One region of the Thermosynechococcus sp. QKsg1 genome, then DNA from elsewhere that is predicted to be linked to it. Evidence: predicted binding sites of a transcription regulator. Region 1 holds the regulator's gene; the other holds the start of a gene.

Region 1 (9,281 bases):
CCGAGCCAATATGCCTATTTGCGTCCCCTCCACTGTCCCCTCTCCCCCAAGTGTCGCAGCATTCCCTACGACGCGGCTTTGGCTGCTGTGATTGATCAAATTGCTGAGCGCCTGCCGCCCGCGATCGCCCAACTGTCGCTGCTGCCGCCACCGCTGACGGCTCAACTGCAAGCAATTGAAACCCAACTGCACCGCCTTGCCGAACTAGAAGCCCAAGGCCTCTTGGATCCCGAAACCGCTCAACTGCGCCGCTATAAACTGGCTGGGGAACGGGCACAACTTGAAGCACAGCAGGCGCAATTGCCTCCTAGCAATCTTGTGCAACTAGCGGTGACCCTTGGTCAGCCGCAATTTTGGTACCAACTCTCGGCAGCGGAGCAACGGTTTTATCTACGGGAATTTTTGCGGGCGATCGAGGTGACCAGCCGCCCCTGCCAGCCTTGGTCGATCCATCTGCAATTTATTTGGGAATCCCCCATTGGCAGTACTGCTTAGCCATTTCTAGCTGAGTTTTTAGTCACAAAAGACCAATCGCCATAGCGGCAAGTTGCAACTCAGAATTGCTGAAATACAAAGGCTAGTTTATAGATAGATAAAAAACACAGATAACAAGTCACAGGTGTAAGGGGTTATGACGATTGAACTCAGCGATCGCCAAAAGCAAATTCTGGGCGCCACCATTAACCATTACATTGCCACCGCAGAACCTGTTGGCTCAAAGGCGATCGCCACGGAATACAACCTCAACGTCAGCCCGGCCACGGTGCGCAATACGATGCTGCTCCTCGAAAAAAGTGGCCTGCTTTACCAACCCCACACCTCCGCAGGGCGGGTGCCCTCTGATTCTGGCTATCGCGTCTATGTGGATGAACTAATCCAGCCCATTCCCGATGTGGCTCGCAAAGCCGAGAGCCTCTTGAGTGAGCGGTTTATCTGGGGACAACAACGTCTTGAGGTGATCTTGCGGCAAGCGGCGCAGTTGCTCTCAGATCTCAGCGGTTACATTACGCTGATCACGCTGCCCAATCGTTTGGAGCGGCAGATTCGCCTCATTCAGCTGGTGGCTTTAGAGCCGCACCAAGTGATGGTCATTCTTGTTCTCGATACCTATGAAACCCAATCCGCCCTGATCCAATTGGATCAAGGGGAAGAGGAGCCTGAGCTGCGGGAGCGGACTGTACAGGTACTGACCAACTTTCTTAACCATCAGTTGCAGGGGCGATCGCTGGTGGAACTCAGTGCCATTGACTGGCAAAAACTGGATTTGGAGTTTCAGACCTACAGTCAGCAGCTTCAGACCCTACTGCGGCAGTTGAGCGATCGCTACAGCCAGCAAGGCACCTCCTTTGTCATCAGTGGTCTTGCCGATGTTCTCCAGCAGCCAGAGTTTTCCCAAGTGGAGCAGGTACAAATGCTACTGCATCTTCTCGAAGACCAACAGGATCAACTGGCTCCCTTGATCAGTAGCGACAGCCAAGCCCCCTCGCAGGTGCAAATCCGCATTGGCAGTGAAAATACCTTAGCGCCGATGCAGTCCTGTACATTGGTTTATTCCTGCTATTGCTATGGGGACTCCCCCGTGGGCAGTATTGGCATTCTAGGGCCGACGCGGATGCCCTATGCACGGATTATTCCCCTAGTGGCCACAGCGGCAGATTATCTAACCGAACAGGTGAGTCGCCGCAAGTAAGAAAATCAAAACATCAGAGAATTCTTGTGCAGTCAACGGCCGGCTTTATCATGCACAATAAACTATTGGGCTTTCCCAGTTGGAGATATTGAAATGCCGACACCCGCCTTGCTGGTTCTTGCCGATGGTTCAGTCTTTCGCGGTTTTTCCTTTGGGGCACCGGGAACGGCCATTGGCGAAGTGGTCTTTAATACCGGCATGACGGGTTATCAAGAGGTACTCACTGACCCTAGCTATTGTGGTCAAATCGTGACATTCACCTACCCTGAGTTGGGCAATACCGGAACCACGCCCGAAGACGATGAATCCGATCGCCCCCAAGTGCGCGGTGCGGTTGCTCGCAATATCTGTGACATTCCCAGTAACTGGCGATCGCAACAATCCTTACCTGATTACCTCAAAGCCCATCGCATTCCCGCAATTTATGGGATTGACACCCGCGCCCTCACCCGCAAAATTCGTACTGTCGGTGCCATGAATGGCGGCATCTCCACGGAAATCCTTGATCCCATTGAACTGCTGCAAAAAGTCCTTGCCGCTCCCAGTATGCAGGGACAAAATCTAGCCAAGGTGGTGACCACCCGCACCCCCTATGAATGGACAGAGCCAACGCCCCCGGCCTGGGAATTTCGTCCCCAAACGGCCAGCGAAGAGCCACCGCTAACAGTTGTGGCCATTGACTTTGGTGTGAAGCGCAATATTCTCCGTCGCTTGGCCAGCTATGGCTGCCGTGTGATTGTCGTGCCGGCGGATACGCCAGCGGAAACGATTCTCAGCTATGACCCCGATGGCATTTTCCTCTCCAATGGCCCCGGCGACCCTGCGGCGGTTCAGGAAGGCATTGAAACCGCACGCAAATTACTGGTGGCTCAGCGTCCCATGTTTGGCATTTGTCTGGGGCATCAGTTGTTGGGACTTTCTTTGGGGGCGGAAACCTTCAAGCTGAAATTTGGTCACCGGGGGTTGAACCAGCCCGCTGGCCTGACGCGGCAAGTGGAAATTACCAGCCAAAACCACGGCTTTGCCATTACTGAAGAATCCCTTGCCCAAACCCCCGTTGAGATTACCCACTTTAACCTCAATGACAAAACCGTTGCCGGTCTGAAGCACCAAACATTGCCGATTTTCTCAGTGCAGTATCACCCTGAGGCCAGCCCCGGCCCCCACGATGCTGATTATCTCTTTGGCGAGTTTGTGGCGCAAATGCGTGCCTATCGTCAACAGCACCCCCGCAGCCAATGAAAGGGCGATCGCTCACCTCCTATCTCTTTCTTGCCCCTGCCTTGGGGTTACTCACACTGACGGTCTTTTGGCCAGCCCTACAGGCCTTTTTCCTTAGTTTCACTCGCTATGAGATGGATCTCCTGAGTCCGCCTGTGTGGGTGGGATGGGCCAACTTTGCGCAATTGTGGCGCGATGGTGTTTTCTGGAAAACCTTGGCCAATACTTTCCTCTATTTAGTGGTCGTGGTGCCGATTCTGGCGATCGCCCCCCTGCTGTTGGCGATTTTGGTCAATCAACCCCTGCGGGGCATCCACTGGTTTCGTGCTGCCTACTACAGCCCCGTGATTATCTCAATGGTGGTGGCGGGGATTGCTTGGCGCTGGCTCTATGCCCCCAATGGCCTCTTCAACCAACTGGTACAGGGTCTACATCTGCGGGACACCCCGATTCCTTGGCTGACAAGTCCCCAACTCGCCCTCTTTAGTGTCATGGCCGTCACGATTTGGAAAGGCTTGGGCTACTACATGGTGATCTATCTGGCGGGACTTCAGGGGATTAGTGGTGAACTCTACGAAGCGGCAGCACTCGATGGTAGTGACGGCTGGCGACAGCATTGGGATATTACCCTACCGCTGATGCGTCCCTATATTCTTTTGGTGAGCATTATCTCAGCAATTTCTGCCACGAAGGTCTTTGAAGAGGTCTATGTCATGACCCAAGGGGGGCCTCTCAATAGCTCCAAGACCATTGTTTATTACATCTATGAGAATGCCTTTCAGCGCTTAGAGATCAACTACGCCTGTACGATGGGATTGGTCTTATTCCTATTTATCCTGTCGTTGTCTCTCTTGAATCTCAAGTTTGGCCGACAGGTGGAAATGCCCCTTAGCTAACCACCTGCATGCGTTGAATCAACCATTGATTGCCGCGACGGGTAAAGGTGTAAATGACGCGGTAGGGATCGCTATAGGAAATATCATTGCGTAGCGTCCCCTGTTCATAAAAACGGGCATCCTCATTGACTTCCGCCAATACATCCACGCGATCGCTGCCTCGGGGACGGACTTCCTTCACTTCTAGGTTCCGCAGGGTATAGACCCAATGGCTACCCTCGGATTTTAAGCTCTGTGCCCGCGATCGCCAGCGGCTGAGTTCTGGCTCCGCCAAAATCGTTGCTAGTTTGTCCATCTCAAATGCCGTGCCAAGGGCTTGGGCTTTAATTTGCTGCCACGTGCGGAGGCGATCGCGTGCCATCTCCGGCGTTAAGGTGGTGGCTAAGGTCGTTGGTTGTGGCGTTGGGGTTGGCGTTGCCACAGGAGTTGGCGTCGGGGTCACTGGCGGTGGTGGGGGGGCTTCAGCCGTTTTGGCTGGCCAATAGACTTTTGCCAAGGCGCCCAACCCAACAAGAACAACCCCTGCACCCATCCAAAACCAAGCTTGACGTTTTTTGTGGTGACTGGTTGGCGGGCGGCGCCGTTTGGGAGTGGATGCTGGGGGCGTGTCGGTCTCCGTGGCGGTTGAAGAGCGGGTAGCAGCCGATGCCGAAAAGCCTTGACCCAGCCCAGTATGATACTCCAAGGGCAACGTTTCCGCTGTGAAGGAGACGGGCGGCGGCACGGCCACCGTTGGTCTAATGACTTCGGGGAGGGCAGAGGCAGTGGTGCTGGGCGGTTCAGGGGCAAAGGAGTCGTCACTGAGAGCTTCTAGGTAGGTTTGGATATCGGGATCCGCAAAGTAGGCATCCAAGGCCACCGGCGTTTCCCCCAAATCCCGAAAGGCAGGATAAATTTCTTCCCGTAGCCATTGCTCTGTGTAGTAGTACAGCCCCGGCAGCAGATCGCTGGAGTCATGGGAATGACGGCGGATAAAGGCGAGACTCTGCTGATCTTGAGATTTATCGAGAGCGGCCAGTGCCTCAGCAGGTTGACCCAACAGCAGTAAACAACTGGCCAGTTCAAGGTAGATGTCTTGATTGGGAGAGAGTCGCTCTAGTAAATCCTTGGCGCGGCGAATATAGCTTGGCTGAAGTTCCTGTACACCCCGTGCCACCAGCGCATGCACTGCCAGATAGGTCGCTACTGCTGAGGGACGGCGGGATTCTCGTTCAAAGAGTTCCTGTTGCTCTGCTACGGTGAGATGGCTGCGCAGTTGCAAAATAAATTTCAGAAAATCCTCAACCCCAAGGCCAGAGTGATCGTCATGGCGACCTTCAATCCCCCCGCGATCGCTGAGCATCTCCCGCAGCAATAAAATACCCCGCTGCCGATTCACACTATCGGATAGCGGCAGTGCCAGTAACTCCAGAATGTGGTAGGGACGTAGGCGATTCAGTTCCGTCTGAAACTGCTCTTGGAGTTCAGGAAACAGGTTCGCCCGCTGAAGTACCCCTAGACCGGCTTCGAGGCGAGAGGCGGCTGCTTGGTAGGACTGCCGCTGCCATTCCTCGCGTCCCAATTCCAAATAGGCCAAAGCCACAGTCAGCGTAATGTCAGCAACGACGGCAGAGGAAGTATAGGGGCGGTTGAGATCAAAAGCATCCCCCTTTAGGAATTGTTCTCCCAGTTTGACCACTTGGGAGTAGTTCCCCAGTTCATAGAGCAGGAGGAGCGCCCCCGAAAATTGCTGATCACTAATTTCAAGGTGGGGAGCGGTGGTATCGGGATCCAACTGGGCAATTAAATCATCAGGGTCAACGGCACGGCGGTGGCGATCGTAGGCATGGCGCTGCTCAGGTTCTCGCAAAACCGCATAGGCTTGCTCAATGAGTTCACGACGGGTGGCAACGGTGGTGGGGGAGTGTTGATGGGTGGGCAGTTGCAACAGCCGATCCTGAAACGCTTGCTCGATTTGCTCCGGCGTTGCCTGAATTGGCACACCCAGCACTTGGTAATAGTCGAGGGGAATGCGCACCTGAACCCAAACCTCTAGAGATAAACCAGTCCATCAACCGCAACACGTGCCTTGATTTAGGAAGAACAGGGAACCCCTCCAAAAATGGCTAAGGGTTTAGAAATTACACCAGAAGCCTTTGGGAATGACACTACAGAGGATTCCCAGAAAAAAGGGAGCATCAAGCGTTCTAGGGTATCACAATTTTTGCCCCTCAGTGCGAGTTTGCGCAGAGATTGGCTGGCTTAGCCGCGCACTTTTGCTGTAAAGCCAGAGGCCTTAAATTGCTCCAACTGCAAAGGTGTTGGTTGGTCGTAGGGCACGCTAATGCGAATTTCAAAATCGCTAATGCCAGGTGGAATCACATCAATTGCCCCAACCCGTGTGCGGTTTTGCAACACTGGATTGCCATTGGCATCGTAGATGCGGCCAAAGACATCGGCATCCACCACTGTTTTGCCGGATTTATTCTCTGCTTTGCCAGTAATCAGGTAGCAGTTGGCCTTGAGGGTGGTCCCCCCGGGTGTAACTGAACCTTCACCAATTTCTGGCGGGCATTCATGGTAACTGAGGTCAAAGAGCCGCACTTGAATAGCGGCGATCGCCGGCAGCGTGGCGATACTTGACCAGCACAGGACACTCAGGAGCAAACACACCACTGCTCGACGCAGATAGGCCACAAACCGATTCGCACTCATGGTCATCGCTCAGCACTTCAACACGCCCCTATTATCCCACAGTGGTCAAAATCCACAGATCAACCGCTCCCAAGAGCAGCGTAAAGACGGCCAAAATACCGTACATCCAAGGCTGAGCAAGGGGCTTAACCACCTCTGTGGGCAATCCGGTATGGGTTTCAATGGCACGCATCATTTGGGCAAACCCCGCCACTCGCATCGGCAGAAGATACCCCTGACCTGTGGCAGTGACTAGATAATAGACCAAGCCCCCTTGGCTGGTACTGCGGGGCTGAAGCCCTTGAATCTCTGACCAAGCCAGTTGCCACTGCCGCCGCAGGAAGGGGGGCACCCAACCGGGATAGGTGAGGCAAATCCCTTGCGCGTCCAGTTCTACCCGCTGACTCAGTGCCCCCCAGAGCAAAATGCCCCCACAGGCGATCGCCCCCCAAAGCAGCAGGGGTGAAACAGGCGCCGCCGTCTGTGCCGCCAAAAAGGGGAGAGGAAGTGTGAGTGCGCCATAGAGGGCAATGAGCGTTCCAGAAATCAGGGGCGAGGTTTTGAAGCGCAGAGGTTCAGTCATGGTTGTTGCTGAGTTATTGCCTAAAGGGTTCATGATCATCCATCAATAGAATAGCCAAGTGGCAAAGGCATATTTAGTCCCCTGCACCACGGGCAAAGCCGTATGGGGATGGGTGTAGTAGGCGGGAAAGACAACGACATCACCGGTGCGGGGTGTGACCCTCACCCCTTGGCGATCGAAATAGGTTTCTCCCCCCTGAAAGTCCTCGTTGAGATAGCCCACTAAACTCACATCCCGTGTTGGGATACCTTGCGCCAGTTCCATTTGCCGACTGGCCAGCAGCAGGTTGTCCACATGGCGGCGATAGCCCTCGCCCACGCGATAGCGCAGGATCGAGAAGTTCTCAATTTCAGGAAAGCGAATGCCATAGTGCTGGTAGAGGACGATTTGAATCGTTTGTGTGGCTTGAAGCAGAATCTGCCGCATCGTGTCCTGTTGGGGATCTTGGGGATCAAAGCGGAGCAAACTGCCACCGCGCACTGAGCGATCGACCGTCCCCATGAGAATTTGCGCATCCTCAAACCCCACCTTCTCAGCCGTAGCAATCACCTGCTGACACTGGTGAGCCGGAATCAAACGCTGGAAGAGGAGAATCTCACCCCCCAAGTCAAGAATTTGCAATGGTGCAGCACTCATAGGGCAAAGATTGTTGCTATCTCTACCATCGGTTTAGGGGAGGCGTAGTTGCAGCGGTACTTCGCTTTGGACATTGCCACTGACAATCACCTCTTGGCGATCGAGCCACCCCTTTGCCCGCTGTCCCTGAATTTGAATGCGGGGATTGCGCTGGCGGTAAAAGACGCCCCCTTGGGCTTCTACTTCCTGTTGGGGAATCCGCCAAATCAGTTGAGCCGTGCGCAGGTGGGCATTGGGGCGCTGAATTTCCACTTGACCGCTGGCTTCCACCCGCTCTTGGGGAATCCACCAATTGAGGCGTTGGGCACGCAGTTGTGCCTGTTGAGGTTGGCTATTGATCTGGGCATTGTCAAAGATGGCGCGGTTTTCAGCCATCAGGAAGACACCACGATTGGCCTGCCCTTGAATGCCTTGAGTGGAGTACTGCACCCGCATCGGGCGATCGCTCACCAATTGCTGCTGCGGAATCAACCAGCGTACCGTTTCTCCTTCAACCCGTAGGGCAGGGTTGGGAAGCTGCACTTGAACACCCCCCTCAAGGATAACTACCTGATCGCTAATCGACCAGATGGCTCTTTGGGCTTGCAGCCGCTGCCCTTGGCGATCGCCCGCCACACCGCGGACGGTGACCCCCCCTTGACCAATCACCCCTGCCAACAGTCGATTGGGTTGCTGCTGCCACACTAGACTCTCCGTACTGAGTTGCAAATCCTTGGCCTCCTTGGCTGACGAGGTCACCTGAACGGCATTGAGGGCACGCAGTTCTTGGCGTTGGCTATCGGCTTCGAGGCGCTTAGCAGTAACAGTGACTTGGGGATAGCGGGCTTGCAAGTTTTTCTGGGCAATGAGAACGCCGCGATCGCCCTGCCAGACCAATTGATCGGCCACAATCGTCCCCTTTTGCTGGAGATCAGTGACTGTGGTGCGGCCTTCAATCCAGAGTTGCCCATCCCGCTGCCGCACATTGACTGCCTTAGCTTGCACCTTGTAAGCAGTTTTGCCCTCTGCCTTTAATTCTCCCGTGAGGTTTTGAATCTCCAATTGCTGGCGATCGTCATCGCGATAGCGTGCTCCCGCCGCCTGCAATAACCAGAGGAGTTCACCTTTGGCATTGGTTTGCCGTAGGGTTAGATTTTGCAGCTTGACCTCCCCCGTGATTTCTGGTTCTGGTGAGGGTTCCTCGCCCACCCATTGATCCACCCAGCCGCAGCCTGTCAAGGCCAGTACAAGGCAAAGGGGGAGGAGGGGTCTAGGCAGAGGCATTGTTGTCTAGGTTCTCTAGGGTCTCGGGTGACTTATTGGGCGCAGCTTCATCTTTCCCTTCGGCGGTATCTTGCTCCCAATGGGGAGTCACAATGGGGGGCGGCGTCAGGCTACCCGTGACGGGGCGATAGGTATAGGTTGGGCGGGGTGCTTTTTGGATTTCTTCGCGGATGCTTTCGAGATCAATGTAGCGATCGGCAACGTTAATCAGGCTATCGCTCGTCATCGATCGCAGGCTCACCACCTCGACCCGTGCCCCCCGATAACTCACAGCATCCACCGCATAGGCCAAATCCCCATCGCCGCTAACCAAGATGGC
Region 2 (9,281 bases), 730 kb from region 1:
ATAGCCAATGTTTTCCCCTCTATACCTATGAAAAAGTTGAAGCCACGCCACAGGGATCGTTATTTGAGAGCAACACATCAACGGGCTATCGCCAGAAAGAGAATATCAATGATGCCATCCTCAAAGTCTTTCGCGACACCTACGGGGATACCCAAATCGGTAAAGAGGATATTTTCTACTACGTTTATGGCATTTTGCACAGTCCTGACTATCGCCAACGCTACGCCAATGACCTGAAAAAGATGCTGCCGCGCATTCCCTACGTTGAAGATTTTTGGGGCTTTAGCAAGGCAGGCCGAGAGTTGGCTCACTGGCATCTCCACTATGAAACCATTGACCCCTACCCCCTCACTGAGTTGGCAGCCCCCCTGACCACTGATGCCAAAACCTTCTATCGCGTTGAAAAGATGCGCTTTGCCAAAAAAGGGCAGCAGGTGGATAAGACCACGATTATTTACAACCGTTATGTCACCCTAACGGGGATTCCTCTTCAAGCCTATGACTATGTGGTGAATGGCAAGCCTGCCATCGAGTGGGTGATGGATCACTATCAAGTCACTGTGGATAAAGACAGCCAAATTCGCAATGACCCCAACGACTGGTCAGCAGATCCCCGCTACATTATTGACTTACTGAAGCGCGTGGTGCGAGTGAGCGTCGAAACGGTCCAGATTGTCCAACAGCTTCCAAAGTTCAAGCTCCTCAGCAAAAAGGCAACTGCCCCCTAATCAGCTCCTAGGCAAAGACTGCCGTGCGATTGCCATACACCAGAATCCGATTTTGCAAATGCAGCCGTACTGCCCGTGCCAAGACCACCCGTTCTAAATCCTTGCCCTTGCGAATCAGATCCGCCACCGTATCGCGATGGCTAATGTGCACAATCGCCTGCTCAATAATCGGCCCTTCATCTAAATCCGCTGTGGCATAGTGGGCCGTGGCACCAATGATTTTTACTCCCCGCTCATAGGCACGGTGGTAGGGATTCGCCCCCGCAAAGGCAGGCAAAAATGAATGGTGAATGTTGATCACTTGGGGAAAGGCCTCAATAAATTCTGGACTGAGCACCTGCATATACTTGGCCAGCACCACCAGATCAATCTTGTAGTCCTTGAGGAGTTGCAGTTCCTTGGCTTCGGCAAGGGGCTTGGTCTCTGGTGTCACGGGGATATAGTGAAAGTCAATGCCAAACTGCTCGGCAATGGGACGCAAATGTTCATGGTTACTGATAATCAGGGGAATTTCCGCAAAGAGATCTCCCGCTCGCTGCCGCAGGAGCAAATCCCACAGGCAATGATCTTGGCGGCTCACCCAAATGGCCAAGCGATAGGGAATATCCGATGCCCGCAACTGCCAGCGCACCCCTTGCCAACTGGCAAAGACCTTTTCCCGCTGCGCATAGTTGATGAAAGTCGCGGCAATTTGATCGCGGGGGATTTCAAAGCCCTCTAGTTCCCACTCGAGGCGGGAGAGAAAAATGCCCGCAACGGCATCGGTGTGGTGGTCGGCATGGACAATGTTCCCGTTGTAGCGATAGACAAACTGCGCCAACTTGGCCACTAGCCCCCGCTGATCGGGACAGGAAATGGCGAGGGTCATCGTCGGCATAGACACACCGCAAGGCAGAGCAACCTGTATTCTACTACTGCGAATTGGCAGCGGCGCGATTTAACACCTTGGCCAGATAATGCCCTGTATAGGATTGAGGCATCAGTGCCACCGCTTCAGGGGTGCCGACGGCAACCACTTCTCCGCCGCGATCGCCCCCCTCTGGTCCAAGGTCAATAATCCAATCGGCACAGCGAATCACATCTAGATTGTGCTCAATTACCAAAATCGAGTTGCCTTTGTCCACGAGACGCTGCAACACCTCGAGGAGTTTATGCACATCGTAAAAAGATAGCCCCGTGGTGGGTTCATCAATCAAGTAGAGCGTTTTGCCCGTGGCGCGGCGCGACAGTTCAGCCGCCAATTTCAAGCGTTGGGCTTCGCCCCCAGAGAGGGTCGGTGCCGTTTGCCCTAGTTTGAGATAGCCCAAGCCCACATCCACGAGGGTTTGCAGCTTGCTCACTGCCTTGGGGATATTTTCAAAAAAGGCCAGTGCTGTCTCGGCGGTCATATCCAAGACATCAGCAATCGAGCAGCCCTTGTACTTCACTTGCAGGGTATCGCGATTGTAGCGTGCCCCCTTGCACACCTCACACTGCACATAGACATCGGGCAAAAAGTTCATTTGAATTACATTCACCCCTTGGCCAGCGCAGGCTTCACAGCGTCCGCCCTTGATATTGAAGGAAAATTGCCCTGGTTTATAGCCCCGTGCCTTGGCCTCTACGGTTTGACTAAAGACTTCACGGATAACATCAAACACCCCAATGTAGGTGGCAGGGTTCGAGCGGGGGGTGCGCCCAATGGGGGATTGGTCAATGACAATGACTTTATCAATGGCATTTAAGCCTTCAATCTCGCCAAGTCCCTTGGGCAGGGGCACATTGTGACCAAGATGGTGCTGCAGGGCAGGATAGAGGACTTCATGCATGAGGGTGGATTTCCCCGACCCCGATACCCCCGTCAGACACACCAGCTTACCGAGGGGAATTTCTACGGTGATGTTCTTGAGATTATTGCGAGATACCTGTTTGAGAATTAGGGATTGACCATTCCCCGGCCGGCGATCGCTGGGGGTTTCAATGCGCTTGCGCCCCGACAGATAAGCCCCCGTCAGGGAGTCGGGATGATTGAGAATCGCCTCTAGGCTGCCTTGAGCCACAATCTGGCCGCCGTGGATCCCCGCCCCTGGACCAATATCAACAATGTGATCGGCAGCGCGGATCGTGTCCTCATCGTGTTCGACAACAATGAGTGTATTCCCCAAATCCCGCAGGCGAAACAGCGTTTGCAGCAGGCGATCGTTATCCCGCTGATGCAAGCCAATGCTGGGTTCATCAAGGACATAGAGCACCCCCGTCAGGCCAGAGCCAATTTGAGTGGCCAAGCGAATGCGTTGGGCTTCACCACCAGAGAGGGTGGCCGCACTGCGATCCAGCGTCAGGTAATCTAGTCCCACATCCACGAGAAACTGTAATCGCGCGGTCACTTCCCGCAGGGCCAGCTCCGCAATCTGCTGTTGGCGGGCGCTCAGTTGGAGCGATCGCAGCCGTGCCAAACACTCGCGAATCGAGACACTGGTGAGATCCGTGAGGCGATATTGCCCCAAGCGCACTGCTAGGGCGGCGGGTTTTAGGCGTTGACCACCACAGGCGGGGCAGGTTTGATTGACTTGGTACTCTTCCAGCTTTTGGCGGTAGGCCTCAGAGGTGGCTTCGCGGTAATGTCGCTCCAAAATTGGGATCACCCCTTGAAATTGGCGGTAGTAGTCCCGTTTGCGATAGCGGGAATCGGCGGGGATGAGAATTGGGGTATCGGTGCCGTAGAGGATAATCTCCCGTTGCAACTCCGTGAGGCGGTACCACGGTGTATGGATGTCAAAGCCAAAGGCCTCAGCAACGCCCCAGAGGAGAGCAAGGTAGTAATCATGTTCTTTCTCGGCCCAGGGGGCGATCGCCAGATAGACCGGTAGTTCAGGATTGGGGACAATCAACTCCGGGCTAAATTTGCGCAAATAGCCCAAGCCATGGCACTCTGGACAGGCACCGTAGGGGGAGTTAAAGGAAAACAGCCGCGGCGATAGCTCATCCATCACTGCCCCATGCTCCGGACAGGCAAAATTTTCGGAAAATAGGAGGGTTTGACCCTCAGCCTCACCCTCGCGGGGTACCACACTGACCATTGCTGTGCCGTTGGCATGGTGCAACGCCGTTCGCAGCGAGTCCGCTAAGCGTTCCTCAATCCCCGGCTTCAGCACAAGGCGATCGACAACAATTTCAATCGTGTGGGCATGGTTTTTATCCAGTTCAATGGCATCACTGAGGTCGCGCACCTCGCCATCAATCCGAACCCGCACAAAACCTTCACTGGCTAGACTCGCTAGCAGCTTCTTGTGGGTGCCCTTCTTGCCCTTGACAATGGGTGCTAAGACTTGAAAGCGGGTCTGAGGGGGCAACTGCATCACCTGATCCACCATTTCATCAATGGCTTGGGGGCGAATCGAGCGATCGCAATGGGGGCAATGGGGTTCACCCGCACGGCCATAGAGCAGCCGCAGGTAGTCATAGATTTCCGTGACTGTGCCCACCGTCGAGCGAGGATTGTGGGAAGTGGACTTTTGATCAATGGAAATCGCTGGACTCAGCCCCTCAATGGCATCCACATCCGGCTTATCCAACTGGCCGAGGAATTGCCGCGCATAGGCACTGAGGGACTCCACATAGCGGCGTTGCCCTTCAGCAAAAATCGTGTCAAAGGCCAGAGAGGACTTACCGGAACCAGAAACCCCTGTCATCACAATCAGGCGATCGCGGGGCAGATCGAGGTCAATGTTTTTCAGATTATGCTGCCGTGCACCCCGAACCCGAATTTCACCCGTAGGCACTGGATCGCCCATGCTGCAAACTGCGAATGTTAAAAAACGTTACTTGAGGGTTATTATAGCAACGCTGCCAGACCCGTTTGGCACCATCCAATAAAAAAGCGGGGTGTGGTTTCCCCGCTGTGAGTGTGACTTAGGTTACTTGCGGTGAACCCAGTGAGTCTGAGGGATTCACCGCTGGATTGGGCTTAGTAGTCGAAGTCACCGCCCATGCCGGCACTGGCACCCGCAGGATTGTTGTCCTTGGGTTCGGGTTTGTCAACGATGATGCACTCGGTGGTCAGCACCATACCGGCAATAGAGGCCGCATTTTGCAGAGCCGAGCGGGTGACTTTGGCAGGGTCAACGATACCAGCATCGAACATGTTGACATATTCATCTTTGGCGGCATCATAACCCACATCGAAGGGTTTTTCTTTGACCCGTTCGACAATGATGGCACCGTTTTGACCCGCGTTTTCAGCGATGCGACGCAGGGGAGCGCTAAGGGCACGCTCAACAATGTTGGCACCAATCAGTTCTTCACCCGTCAGGTGCTCAGCCGCCCAGTTGCTCAACTCAGGCGCCAAGTGCACCAAGGTGGTACCGCCACCGGGAACGATCCCCTCTTCCACAGCGGCTTTGGTGGCGTTAATCGCATCTTCCAGACGGAGTTTGCGATCTTTCATTTCGGTTTCAGTGGCAGCACCAACTTTAATCACCGCCACACCACCAGCGAGTTTGGCTAACCGCTCCTGCAGTTTTTCTTTGTCGTAGCTGGAGTCGGTTTCTTCGATTTGGCGACGGATTTGCTCGCAGCGAGCTTTGACGGCTTTTTCATTGCCTTCGGCCACAATCGTGGTGTGATCTTTGGTGATGGTGATGCGGCGAGCTTTACCGAGCATATCTAGCTTGGCATTTTCCAGCTTCAGACCGGCATCTTCGGTGATCACTTGACCCGCTGTGAGGACGGCAATATCTTCGAGCATTGCTTTACGGCGATCGCCAAAGCCGGGAGCTTTCACCGCAGCCACATTCAAGACACCGCGCAGACGGTTGACCACGAGGGTCGCCAAGGCTTCTTTCTCGATGTCTTCAGCAATGATCACCAGCGGTTTACCGGCGCGAGCCACTTGTTCGAGGATCGGCACCAGATCTTGCACTAAGGTAATTTTCTTGTCGGTGATCAGCACGAAGGGTTCATCAAGCACCGCTTCCATGCGCTCGGTGTCGGTGGCAAAGTAGGGGGAGATGTAGCCCTTGTCAAAGCGCATCCCCTCAGTGACCTCGAGTTCGGTGGTCATGGATTTGCCTTCTTCGAGGGAGATCACGCCTTCTTTGCCCACTTTGTCCATGGCATCGGCAATCATCCGACCCACTTCTTCATCGTTACCGGCAGAGATCGCTGCCACTTGGGCAATGGCTTTGGAATCTTCCACCGGACGGGCATGTTCAGCAATTTTTTCGACAAGGAAGTGGGTGGCTTTGTCAATCCCGCGTTTCAGGGCAATGGGGTTAGCACCGGCAGCCACGTTGCGCAGCCCCTCTTTCACCATGGCATGGGCAAGAACCGTTGCCGTAGTTGTACCGTCACCGGCAGCATCATTGGTTTTCGAGGCGGCTTGGCGGATCAGCGCCACACCGGTGTTTTCAATGTGATCTTCCAGTTCAATTTCCTTGGCGATCGTCACCCCGTCGTTGACAATTTGGGGAGCGCCAAATTTTTTCTCCAGAACCACGTTCCGCCCTTTGGGACCAAGGGTCACGGCCACGGATTCAGCCAAGATGTCCATCCCTTTTTCGAGGGCACGACGAGCATTTTCGTTGTAGATAATGCGCTTCGCCATAGGTGTTTCCTACCTCAATCGTTCAACAGTGATGAAAAATCGCACAGAAATGAAGGAGTGTCAGCGACTTAGCCAACAATGGCCAAGATGTCTTTTTCCGAGAGGAGAACGTAGTCTTCGCCCGCTAGTTTCACTTCAGTACCGGCATATTTGGAGTACAGCACTTTGTCCCCCACTTTCACATCCATGGGCTGACGCTTGCCGTCTTCAGTGAGTTTGCCAGGACCAACGGCGGTCACTTCGCCCACTTGGGGTTTTTCACGGGCGTTGTCGGGCAGGAGGATGCCCCCTGCGGTACGTTCTTCACTTTCGCTGACTTTGACAAAAATGCGATCGCCCAAAGGCTTCACAGTTGAAACGCTTAGAGATACGGCTGCCATAGCGTACTGTTCTCCCAATTGTAAGAGTATGGATTGATAGCACTCACTGCACGGCTCATCGCGCAGTTTCTGGGGGGCAAGAGCATCACTTGCAATTGTTTAGCACTCTCACCCTTCGAGTGCTAATGTAGCGAGAGAGGGTTGGCGATCGCAACTCCTGTTGCAGTACGGTTTTCCGAACGGAACTTTAGCTCTTTAGTCCCGTTGTGGCAATGCCGCGAATCAGTTGCCGCTGACCCAAGATAAACAAAATCATCACCGGCACAGTGGCAATCACCGCCGCCGCCATCATCAACGGCCAATCATTGGTGAACTGCTCCTGAAAATTGGCCAAGGAAAGCTGCACCGTGATCAGCTCTGGCTTGGTGGTAAAGACCAAGGGCTTAAAGAGATCATTCCACTCCCCAATGAAGGTGAAGATAAAGAGTGTGACCAAGGCCGGTCGGCTCAGGGGCAAGAGAATATGCCAGAGCACTTGCCAGCGATTGGCTCCATCCAAGAGGGCGGCCTCCTCAAGGGCAACGGGCAATGTGAGAAAAAACTGCCGCATCAAAAAGACGCCAAAGCCATTGGCCGCCGTCGGCAAGATCAAGGCGCCATAGGTATTGATCAGATGACCCGCCTTGAGGATGAGGAAAATTGGGATTACCAAAAGTTGAAATGGGATCACTAGGGTTGCCAGCATCAGCAGCAACATCGTCTGTTGCCCCGGAAACGAAAGTCGCGCAAGGGCGTAACCCGCTAGGGCTGAGGTCACCAACTGGAGCGCCGTTACCGCCAAAGCCACAAACGTTGAGTTGGCAAAGGCCAAGATAAAGTGTCCCTGCTGCCATGCTGCCTGATAGCTCTGCCATGTCCAGCCTTGGGGTGGCAACAATTGGGTAGGTAGGGTTCCCGGTGGCCAGCCCGACGTACAGAGCACCACCAGTAGGGGGCTGAGAACCAGCAACGCCCCCAGTGTCAATACTAGGGTCAACCCCAAGGAGTGACCCCTGCCCAAGAGCCGTTTCAGCCCATCCACAACCTTCCGCTCCCCAAACAAAACCCTGCGCCCTTCGGAAAGCCAGCCTCTTGGCGAGGGCTGCATGTCCAATTCTCCCTCATCCCTGCTTTAACTGCCAGTGAGGTACATTCTCCTTCCCCCTTTCATAGAGATTTATCTGCCCCACTCAGGGGGTTGGGAGGGCGCTTGAGGACATCCTTGCAATCAAGATTTTGCTCAAGACGCTATCAAGGGAGCACTATACCACCCTTTGCGTCTCGCAAGAGAGTGTTTGACCACCCTCCTGAGGACTTGCTTATTCAAAGTGCTGCAGGCACAGAGACCGATTCCAAGACAAAGCTTTGAGTTTCCTCCCCAAGTTTGCATAGGAGACAAGCTGTGCCAGTTAGAGAAGTTGCAATTGTCCACCCTTGTGGAGTGTCCAGTAATGACTCATCTGTACAACCCAAATCCTGCTGTTATTTACCGCTGGGTGATGAGTTCTTGCCTTGTTGGTTTAGGATGTGCAACCCTGCACTTAGCTCCTGTAACTGCCCAAATTGCCGTCTATGAAGGGCGGCGTGTCACCGGGGATGTTACCATGACACTTCCCGACGGCAGCACCTACAAAGGGGAATTGCTCAATGGTCGTTTTAATGGCCAAGGTATCCTCACAATGGCCAATGGCAACCGCTATGAAGGGGAATTTCGCAATGGACGCTACCACGGTCAGGGGGTGCTCACCTATGCCGATGGGGGACGCTACGAAGGGGGTTTTGTGGATGGCATCTTCAATGGCAAGGGCACTCTCCAACTGGCCAATGGTCAACGCTACGAGGGCACGTTTCTCAATGGTCAATACCATGGGGAGGGGGTGCTCACCTTTCCCGACGGTACCCGCTATGAGGGGCAGTTTCTAGCGGGCAAGTATCATGGAACTGGAACGCTCTCCTTCGGAGATGGCACAAGCTATGCCGGACAGTTTCGCAATGGCTTATTTGAAGGACAGGGGGTCTTTACGCTACCGGATGGCTCCCGCATTGTGGCCACATGGCGCAATGGTCGCCGCGAACCCCGCTAATCTGCTTCAATCAGGCTGTGAGTGATCCGCTGACGGCGGCGCTAAGTCCCTACGCCCGCTTTGGGGTGCGCCTTGGCCTTGAACCCATCCAAGCGCTGCTGAGTGCTTTGGGGTCTCCCCAGTTACAGGTGCCCTTGATCCACGTTGCGGGGACAAATGGCAAAGGGTCGGTGTGTGCCTATTTGGATAGTGTTTTGCGGGCGGCGGGCTATCGCACGGGACGTTATACTTCACCCCATCTGTTGAGTTGGTGTGAGCGCATTTGTGTCGATGGTGAACCCATTGCCCCTGAGGTCTTTTTGACCTTGATTCAACACATTAAAGCGGTACTGCCACAGGTGGCTTATCCCCCCAGTCAGTTTGAAGTGATCACGGCGGCGGCATGGTTGTATTTTGCCCAGCAGCGGGTGGATGTGGCGGTGATAGAGGTGGGCTTGGGGGGGCGCTTGGATGCCACCAATGTATGTCAGCCCCCTTTGGTGAGTGTGATTACCTCCATCGGTTGGGATCATTGGCAGCGGTTGGG

The links. Region 1 encodes HrcA, which represses chaperone genes, less so after heat shock. Its sites were predicted from a motif close to TTAGCACTCNNANNNTNNGAGTGCTAA; they were not measured.
Region 2: groES (co-chaperone GroES) is a predicted target of HrcA. The motif match lies at 6,792-6,818, and genes of this name have one in related genera.

What each region holds. Positions count from the first base shown of each region.
Region 1 is NZ_CP134200.1:2,496,660-2,505,940, reverse strand. It holds gene RHP47_RS12270 (recombinase family protein) at 1-495, shown strand, start outside; gene hrcA (heat-inducible transcriptional repressor HrcA) at 632-1,690, shown strand; gene carA (glutamine-hydrolyzing carbamoyl-phosphate synthase small subunit) at 1,784-2,932, shown strand; gene RHP47_RS12255 (carbohydrate ABC transporter permease) at 2,929-3,807, shown strand; gene RHP47_RS12250 (IMS domain-containing protein) at 3,800-5,824, opposite strand; gene RHP47_RS12245 (hypothetical protein) at 6,049-6,507, opposite strand; gene RHP47_RS12240 (hypothetical protein) at 6,533-7,063, opposite strand; gene RHP47_RS12235 (2OG-Fe(II) oxygenase) at 7,106-7,699, opposite strand; gene lptC (LPS export ABC transporter periplasmic protein LptC) at 7,733-8,962, opposite strand; gene RHP47_RS12225 (NYN domain-containing protein) at 8,949-9,281, opposite strand, start outside.
Region 2 is NZ_CP134200.1:1,762,402-1,771,682, forward strand. It holds gene RHP47_RS08670 (type ISP restriction/modification enzyme) at 1-728, shown strand, start outside; gene purU (formyltetrahydrofolate deformylase) at 736-1,611, opposite strand; gene uvrA (excinuclease ABC subunit UvrA) at 1,640-4,501, opposite strand; gene groL (chaperonin GroEL) at 4,675-6,312, opposite strand; gene groES (co-chaperone GroES) at 6,381-6,692, opposite strand; gene RHP47_RS08695 (carbohydrate ABC transporter permease) at 6,880-7,704, opposite strand; gene RHP47_RS08700 (MORN repeat-containing protein) at 8,123-8,755, shown strand; gene RHP47_RS08705 (folylpolyglutamate synthase/dihydrofolate synthase family protein) at 8,725-9,281, shown strand, end outside.